2 regions of the Arthrobacter sp. YA7-1 genome follow, and region 1 is predicted to be linked to the other one. Evidence: riboswitches for the same ligand, from Rfam matches in the RefSeq annotation. Region 1 holds a riboswitch; the other holds the start of a gene.
What was found. Region 1 has a riboswitch for cyclic di-AMP ahead of OIT41_RS02745 (hypothetical protein). Riboswitches for the same ligand answer to the same signal wherever they lie in the genome.

Region 1 (4,409 bases):
GAAAATGAGCACGTAGGCCAGGGTGGAGGCAGCGCCGATCGCGGCGAACCGGACCAGTTGCCCGAAAAGGCTGCTGCGCGGGCTCTGCTCGGCAATGCGCGACGACGCCGGAAGCGGCCCGCGTGCCAGCGCTGCGCGCAGTTCCGGAACGGGGATGCGGCCCGAGACGAGATCCCGGGTCAGCCGGACCATGCCGCGGATGTCTGCCAGGGCAGTGCGCACCACGTCGACGCTGGAATTGGGATCGTCGATCCAGTCAACGGGAACCTCGTGCACGCGGAGTCCGCAGCGTTCGGCGACCACCAGGAGTTCAGTGTCGAAGAACCACGAGTTGTCCATGGTGTGGGGGAGGAGCTGCTGGGCGACATCTGCCCGGATCGCCTTGAAGCCGCACTGCGCATCGCTGAAACGGGCGCCCATGAACGAGTGCAGCATCAGGTTGTAGCTGCGCGAAATGAACTCGCGCTTGGGGCCGCGGACAACCCTTGAGTTCCGCGTCAGGCGCGTGCCGATGGCGAGGTCCGAGTGGCCGGAGATCAGCGGTGCCAGAAGGGGCGCCAGCGCGGCGAGGTCCGTGGACAGATCCACGTCCATGTAAGCGAGAACCGGGGACGGCGATGCAAGCCACACCTTGCGAAGGGCGTTGCCGCGTCCCTTCTCCTCAAGATGGACAACAGCGAGTTCGGGCAGCTCCCTCGCCACGCGTTCAGCGATTTTCAAGGTGCCGTCCGTGCTCGCGTTGTCCGCCACGGTGATGCGGAAGCCGTGCGGGAACGTCTCGCGCAAGTGGCCGTGAAGCCGGCGCAGGCACTCCTCAAGGTCGCGTTCCTCGTTGAAGACCGGGATCGTGACATCGAGCACGGGGATGGCGGTGTGGGTGTCCACGGGGGCGCGTCGCACCGTGCTGCGCTGGAGGGGAGCGTTGGGCTGGAGGGGAGCGTTGGGCTGGAGGGGAAGGCCCGGCGGCACCACCGCGGGGTCCTTCAGGGTACCGGAGGTGGATTCGATGAGCGTCATGTATCCAGAGTGCGGCTGCCGATTATGAGGGCTTTAGGCGGAACCTGTGATATGGCTGTGGATCTCCGACCGGCATGGCGACTCGCATGTGTGGCCACTAGGCGCAGAGGTCCGCCCCCGGAAGGGACGGACCCCTGCGTTCTTTGTGCGTGGCTCCTGGCTTAGTACCAGTTGTTCGCGAGGTGGAAGGACCACGCCGCGGACGGCGATCCGTAGCGTTCCTTGATGTAGTTCAGGCCCCAGCGGATCTGCGTCTGGTAGTTGGTCTGCCAATCGGCGCCCTCGGATGCCATTTTCGCGCCCGGCAGCGACTGCCCGATTCCGTAAGCGCCGCTGGAGGCGTTGGTGGCAGTCGTGCGCCAATCCGATTCCTTGTTCCACAAGGTGATCAGTGCGGACATCTCGCCCTGACCCCAACCGTAGGAGGGCAGGAGGCTAGCGGCATAGGCCTGGGCCCCGGCGGGATCGTCGAGGGCAACAGGTGCGGCCGGGGCTGCAGGCGCGGCCGGAGCGGCGGGAGCGGCAGCCTGGGGCGCGACGGCGGCCGGAGCCGGGGCGGCTGCCCGGCTCGGAACCGGCGTGGCGCTCGGCTTGGCGCTCGCGCTCGCCGACGGCGTGGCGGTGGCCAATGGAGTGGCTGAGTGACTAACCGCGCGGGAATCCGACGAACGGCTCATGTCCTGGGCATTGATGGCTTGTCCGGCGGCCTGGCTTGCAGCACCGGCACCGAGGAACACGGCGACGACGCCGGCAACAACTGCCATGCGCTGGCCGGTGCCGAGGTTTGAAGCGACTCGCCTCAACGTAGAACGTGACTTGTTTCTCCGGGCCGGTTCGCCGCGGTGGCGCGCAACAGAGCGCGACTGATTCCTGGAATCAGACATGGTGATTGCCTCTCGACGCCTGCGGAGTTAGCTGTCGGATTCGGATGAGGTCATCCGGCCGTGGCCACTGGGAATCGTGGCGGTGCGGCTTCACCCCTAGGGCTGGCTCAACATGAGCGCTTGCCCGGAGACCTGGGTCCCCCGTCTCTGCCTGGACTGTTGGCACCGGGGAGGGGCAGAGCTCGGCGCCTACCCGGCGGCGGCCGGAATGATCCGGCGCACCTATTCGACGGTACAGGAGGATCCGGCTTAAGTCACATTTGGGTAACGGAGATCACGACGCCGGTGCGTCGACTTGCGCTCGCCGCGCACCGGCGTCGTCATTTTGTGGACGGCCTTCAGGCCGTGGCGGTCCTCAGCGCCGGAAGCCGCACCGCAAACTCCGTCCGGCCCGGCCGCGATGCCACTTCGACAGTACCGCCATGCGCCTGAACGATGGATTCCACGATCGACAAGCCGAGCCCGGACGTGCCCTCGGAACCGGAGCGGGCGGCGTCGGCACGGGCAAAGCGCGAGAAAATCCTGCCCTGGAAATCCGGCGGGATGCCCGGCCCGTTATCCGTCACGGTCACCACGGCGCTGCCATCGGCGGAACGCATGACGCCGGTGACCACGGTGGTACCCGCCTCCGTGTGCTTGCGGGCGTTGGAGAGCAGATTTGCCAAGACCTGGTGGAGCTGAGTGGTGTCGCCGCGGACCGTGATGGGCTCATCCGGGAGCTTGAGCTGCCAGATGTGTTCGGGGGCCATGACTTTCTCGTCGCTGACGGTTTCGACCACCAACTGCGTGAGGTCCACATCGGTGAACTCCGGGGCCTTGCCTTCGTCAAGCCGGGCCAGCAGAAGGAGGTCCTCCACGAGGGTGGTCATGCGTTCGGACTGGCTTTGCACCCGGCCCAGTGATTTGCGGCCGTCCTCGGTGAACGTCTCGGTCATGCGCAAGAGCTCTGTGTAGCCGCGGATGGCCGTCAGCGGAGTGCGTAGTTCGTGTGACGCGTCGGCCACGAACTGGCGCACTTTCGTTTCGCTTTGCTGGCGCGCCTCGAGGGCGCTCGAGACGTTGTCCAGCATGAGGTTCAATGCATGGCCCACGCTTCCCACCTCTGTGCCCGGGTGGGCCGCCGACGCCGGAACGCGCACCGCGAGTGCCACCTCACCGGCGTCGAGCGGAAGTTTCGATACCTTCGTGGCGACGTCGGAAAGTTGCTCCAGAGGGCGCATGGTACGGCGGATCAGGACGGTTCCGGCCAGCCCGATCAGGATCAGCCCGCCCAAGGACACCAGCACCATGGTCCACACGAGCGAGGCCTCGGTGTCTTCTTTCGAGGCAAGCGGCAGCCCCGTGATGACCACATCGCCATAGGGGGTTTCGGCGGCTACCAGCCGGTAGCCGCCATTGGAGAGGGTGCGATCAACCGGACGGCCATCGGAGGGGAGCGCCAACAGTATTCCGGCATCGCTGGGCGACAACGGAGTACGGGTGGCATCCGAGGAGAGGAACCCGGCATCGCTGCTCACCTGGCCGCCAAGGATTCGCGCGTTCAAGGTGCCGATGCTCTGGCCCCGGGGATCCAGGGGGTCCGGACGGCCGCCGGGGTTGCCTTGCGGCGGGCGCCCGTGCGACGCCTGCATCAATTGCTGGTCCAGTTGCTTCGTGAGGAACACGTCCATGGAGGCATAGCTGACCACCCCGACTGCGCCGCAGATGGCCACGAGGAGCGCCATGGAGAGGAGGATCAAGCGGGTGCGCAAGTGCCAGGTTGAGGGATTGAACCAGCTGTGGTCGGTTTGGCGGGGGATACCCGAGAGTGCGGACATTCGACGCCCCGGCTATTCGGCAGGCTTGATGACGTAGCCGGCTCCGCGCACCGTGTGGATCATGGGCGGATGGTTGGCCTCGATCTTCTTGCGAAGGTATGAGATGTAAAGCTCCACGATGTTGGCCTGGCCGCCGAAATCGTAATCCCACACGCGGTCCAGGATCTGGGCCTTGCTAACCACGCGCTTGGGATTTTCCATGAGGTAGCGCAGGAGTTCGAACTGGGTCGCGGTGAGCGGGATGTCTTCGCCGCCGCGGGTGACTTCACGGGTGTCAACGTTCAAGGTCAGGTCGCCTACCACCAGCTCGGCCGTGTCCATCGCAGCCACCCCCGAGCGCTGGACCAAGCGGTGCAGGCGCAGGAGGACTTCCTCCATGCTGAAGGGCTTGGTGACATAATCGTCGCCGCCCGCGGCCAACCCCACGATCCGGTCCTGCACGTCATCCTTGGCGGTGAGGAAAAGCGCAGGAACCTCGGGCGCAAAGGCGCGGATCCTGCCCAGCAGCTCAACGCCGTCGAACCCTGGAAGCATCACATCCAGCACCAGGACGTCCGGACGGAAGTCCTTGGCGAGCTTCACTGCGGCCGGACCGTCGCCGGCCACTGCGACCGACCAGCCCGCCATGCGCAGGCCCATGCTCATGAGCTCGGCGAGGCTGGGTTCGTCGTCCACCACGAGGGCCCGGATG
Region 2 (4,409 bases), 320 kb from region 1:
CTCGCGGACGGAGCCCACCAGGTTCTTGACCGGTGCCTGGCGGTGGGAGGTGCCGAGGATCGTGGTCGAGGCGGCGGACAGGGCCTCGATCTGCTCCGGGCGGACCTTGGAGGGCCCGGCGCCGAAGCGGCCGTCCTTGGGCAGCAAATCGGCGGGGATAGTGATGCTGTTGTCGCTCACGGGATGCTCCAATGGTGAAGTAGCGGCCTAGATGGGTCGTGGCAGGTGGCAAGCTGCCTCCTTCGACTTCCCAATTCTGCCCGACGCCGCAGGCGGGGGCAGAACCGGAGGTGTCATAGTCCGCCACGTGGAAAGCATTTGTTTGGTCGGCTCCGGATGGGACGGCGGAAGAGCGCTGGACCGGCGTCGTAATTATCCGGAGTAATTCCAAATAAGCTAAGCTTGGAGCTGGCGAAAACACGCAAGATACTGCGCTCGAGGAGCTGAGCTGGATGACGGATCTGATCGATACCACTGAGATGTATCTTCGGACCATTTTGGAGCTTGAAGAAGAGAACATCGTGGCTCTTCGCGCACGCATCGCCGAACGCTTGCGGCACTCCGGCCCAACTGTTTCCCAGACGATCGGTCGGATGGAACGCGACGGCCTGGTGATTGTGTCCAACGACCGGCACCTTGAGCTGACCGAAACGGGCCGGAAACGCGCCACGGAAGTCATGCGCAAGCACCGGCTCGCGGAACGGCTCCTCGCCGATGTCATCGGGCTTGACTGGGCCTACGTCCACGATGAAGCGTGCCGCTGGGAGCACGTCATGAGCGAGCGCGTGGAGCGGCGGCTCTACGAGCTCCTGGACCACCCCACGGAATCGCCCTACGGCAACCCCATTCCGGGACTCGAAGCATTGGGCGGAGCCGCGTCCCACGCGTTTACGGACGGCGTGGTCAACCTCCTTGACGCGATGAACGAATACTCACCTGAAAACCGGGTCACCGTCAGCCGATTGGCCGAACCGATCCAGGTGGAACCGGAACTCCTGGTGCAGCTGGACGAGGGCGGAATCCGTCCCGGTGCCAGGGTTTCCCTGGAACGGGTGGGGGAGTACATCTCAGTCCGCGTGCCCAATATCGACGGCGCCCTGGAGCTGCCGCCGGAGGTTGCCTCGCACGTGTTTGTCACGGTCGCCTAGCCTCTCCGGCAAGGCGAGCGGCAAAGATAACGAAATTATTACCGCGGGGGCTTAATCCCCTATAGTTGGGTACTGGCGCCGATACCAAAGCGTTACCTGATCCGAAGCCGAGTTCTGCCAGTGGATCAGGTGGATTAGTCCATTCACTGGCAGAAGCGGGGGAACCACCATCGGCCGTCGAAAGACGGCCTTGGGGTGAAGTCCGCAGCAGAAGCACACATTGCGCAGGGTCCTCCTCGGAGTAGCCCTGCGCTTCGCGTCCTTCGTGCGGACCGGGTCCACGATCTCTCTGGCCCGAATCCGACAGCTAACTTCGCAGGCTTGCCAGAGAGGAAAACCTTGACCACGCAGAACACCAGGGGCCGCAGGCGCGCGTCCGGTCCTGCTGCTGAGCTGCGGAGCGCAAGCGCCGTCGAGCACCAGCGGCCCCGCGATCCCCATCGCGAACTCCGCCGCCGCAAGGGACCTTTGCGGCAGATGGCCGAGTTCGCCGCAGCGAGCGGAGCGGGGCAGAAGGCCGGCGTGGCCCTTGCGGCTACCGGCCTCATCCTCACGATCGCCATGCCGGGCGCCGGCGCCATGACGGCCACCCCTGAGTTGAACCAGACGGCCCTGGCAGTGGGAACCCAGCCTGAAATCCCGGCCGCGGCAAGCGCCACGATCGATTTCAGCCGCGCTGCGGTTTCCACCACGGCAGATCCGGACAGCAGGCTCAAACAGCTCCTGAGCGCGCAGTCCGTCGGCACCATCACGACGTCGTCCTCCAAGGGCACACTCGGGGCGCCGCTGGATACCCTGATCACGGCCTCGCCGTTCGGTTACCGCGTGAACCCCATCACGGGCGGCCTAGGCGAATTCCACCGGGGCCAGGACTTCGTGGCCCAGTGCGGCACCCAGGTCCATGCCGCTGCGGCGGGCAAGGTGACCTTCGCCGGCTGGCATCCGTATGGCGGCGGGAACCGCATTGTGGTGGACCACGGCAACGGCCTGGAAACCACGTACAACCATTTGTCTTCGTTCAACGTCCACGTGGGCCAGACTGTCAGCCGCGGCGACGTCATCGCGTTGAGCGGCACTACCGGCGCCTCCACCGGCTGCCACCTCCATTTTGAAGTCATGGTCAACGGCGACGTCGTCGACCCCCTGGGCTGGCTGTAGCCAATCCGATGGAAGCCTCTCGCATGCTTGTCACGCTCCGTGACCTGAATGTGACATTCAGCCAAAACTCATGTACCGTCTAAGACGCATCAACTTTTAGAGAGTTGATGCACTCGAGTGGATTGCCTAGCTCTGCCACTGCTCGAGGTTCCGTTCGCAAAACATCGTCTGGCAGAGGCGGGGGACCCACTTTTGGTCATCTTCACGGATGGCCTTGGGGTTAAGTCGCACAACTTCCGAGAGGGAGAAGTGTGGCCGGATGACTCCCATCCGAATCCGACAGCTTACCTCGCGGGCATAGGGAGAGGCCTCTTAACGTGTCTTCACGCTCTACTGTCGCGCGCCACCGTGCCGCGGTCACCAAGACCAACTCGCTTGCCGTTATCGCTAAGACTGTCGGCAGCAACGCCGGTGGCGTAGGCCGTCAGGCAGCGGTTATCGCAGCTGCTTCCGGTCTGGTGCTTACTAGCGGTATCGCAGCCAACGCTGCAGAAACCAACGTCCCCCGCGAGTCCACTTCGACTTCCGCCCTGGAAGTCCAGTCCGTCGCCCAAGCCAGCATTTCGGCCGACTCCTCCGTCGCCATCAAGTACGAGCGCCCGACGGTTTCCACCGAGGCTGCTCCGGTTGTTGCTGCTCCGGTCGCTACCCAGGAAGCTGCTCCTGCTCCGCAGGCTGCAACGGGTGCCGCTACCGGCGTCTCGACGCTTTCCGTGACTGCTGCTGTTTCTCCCGCAACGAAGGTTGCCAGCGGCCAGGGCGCGGCAATTGCTGCCGCAGCTTACGCACAGCTTGGCGTTGCCCAGGACTGCACGGCCCTGGCTTCGAACTCCTTGGCTGCCGTTGGCATCCACTTCCACGGTTGGCCGGCAGACTACCTCTCCCTCGGCCGCACGGTCAGCGCTGCTGAAGCGCAGCCGGGTGACCTCGTCTACTACCAGAACGGTGGCATGGGCATGGCCCACATCGCCGTTTACGTCGGCAACGGCATGGCAGTCCACGGCGGCTGGAACGGTGGCACCACCGCCCTGTACAGCGTCAACGTCGGTTCCGGCCCGGTCTTCATCCGCGTCGGTGGCTAATTAGCTCCGGCTACATAGTTTTCACTGGAACATCCCCGTCGGTCCGCCGGCGGGGATGTTCCGTTTTAACCAGCATGCGCAAACGTGTCCGGCACATGAACTTTGACCGACACCGTCCTGGAACTCACGCTAGGATTCGTTGATCTGGCCTCCGGGTGTTTACTCTTAGGTTGTCGATCCACAGCCCGTACATGCAGAGGGCAGCCGGCCCTCGCGCCCCTGACGGGTGCGGCCGTGAAGAGGTACGTGCATGCGCACACTCGTTCTGAATGCTGGATATGAACCGCTGGCGGTAGTAACCTTCCGCCGGGCGCTGGTCCTTGTGCTCACCGGGAAAGCGAGCGTAGTGGCCGAAGGCGACGAGCCTGTCGTCGGGCCACAGGAGATTCTCGGACGTCCGTCCGTGATTCTGCTCAATCGCTACATCCGGCCAAGGTACAACACCATCACGGCGGTTACACGCCGCGGCGTCCTGCGCCGCGACGGCCACCGTTGCGCCTATTGCGGGAAAGCAGCCCACACCATTGACCACGTCCACCCCAAATCCAGGGGCGGCGCGGATTCCTGGGAAAACCTGGTGGCAGCGTGCCTTCGCTGCAACAACGCCAAGAGTGACCACACTCCAGCCGAGATGGGCTGGAAACTGAGGTTCACTCCCGCGGCGCCCACCGGGACTATCTGGCAGATCAAGGAGCTTGAGAAACCTGCGCCCGCATGGGATCCCTTCCTCCTCCCTGAATCGGCGGCCTGAACCGGAATTGAGCCGCTTCCCGGGTAATCTGGGCGGGTGGACTTTGATGCGGTGGTATTGGCGGGTGGCAAGTCCTCCCGCCTCGGCGGCGTGCCCAAAGCCCATCTGAGGTACGACGGCGCAACGCTCCTTCAGCGTGCCCTGGCGGCCACGCGCGGAGCCCGGAGAGTCGTCGTCGTCGGGCCGGATCCCGGCACATTGCCGGACGGCACGTTGACCGCACGGGAGGACCCGCCCTTCGCCGGACCGGCAGCCGCGATCGCCGCCGGG

Region 2: another riboswitch for cyclic di-AMP. It lies ahead of OIT41_RS04210 (NlpC/P60 family protein); the one in region 1 lies ahead of OIT41_RS02745 (hypothetical protein).

What each region holds. Positions count from the first base shown of each region.
Region 1 covers NZ_CP110114.1:560,139-564,547, forward strand. The annotation lists gene OIT41_RS02740 (glycosyltransferase) at 1-1,017, opposite strand, end outside; gene OIT41_RS02745 (hypothetical protein) at 1,179-1,781, opposite strand; cyclic di-AMP (ydaO/yuaA leader) riboswitch at 1,904-2,099, opposite strand; gene OIT41_RS02750 (sensor histidine kinase) at 2,240-3,718, opposite strand; gene OIT41_RS02755 (response regulator transcription factor) at 3,731-4,409, opposite strand, start outside.
Region 2 covers NZ_CP110114.1:879,607-884,015, forward strand. The annotation lists gene serC (phosphoserine transaminase) at 1-180, opposite strand, end outside; gene OIT41_RS04200 (metal-dependent transcriptional regulator) at 453-1,148, shown strand; cyclic di-AMP (ydaO/yuaA leader) riboswitch at 1,275-1,485, shown strand; gene OIT41_RS04205 (M23 family metallopeptidase) at 1,488-2,306, shown strand; cyclic di-AMP (ydaO/yuaA leader) riboswitch at 2,436-2,618, shown strand; gene OIT41_RS04210 (NlpC/P60 family protein) at 2,624-3,388, shown strand; gene OIT41_RS04215 (HNH endonuclease) at 3,639-4,139, shown strand; gene OIT41_RS04220 (molybdenum cofactor guanylyltransferase) at 4,176-4,409, shown strand, end outside.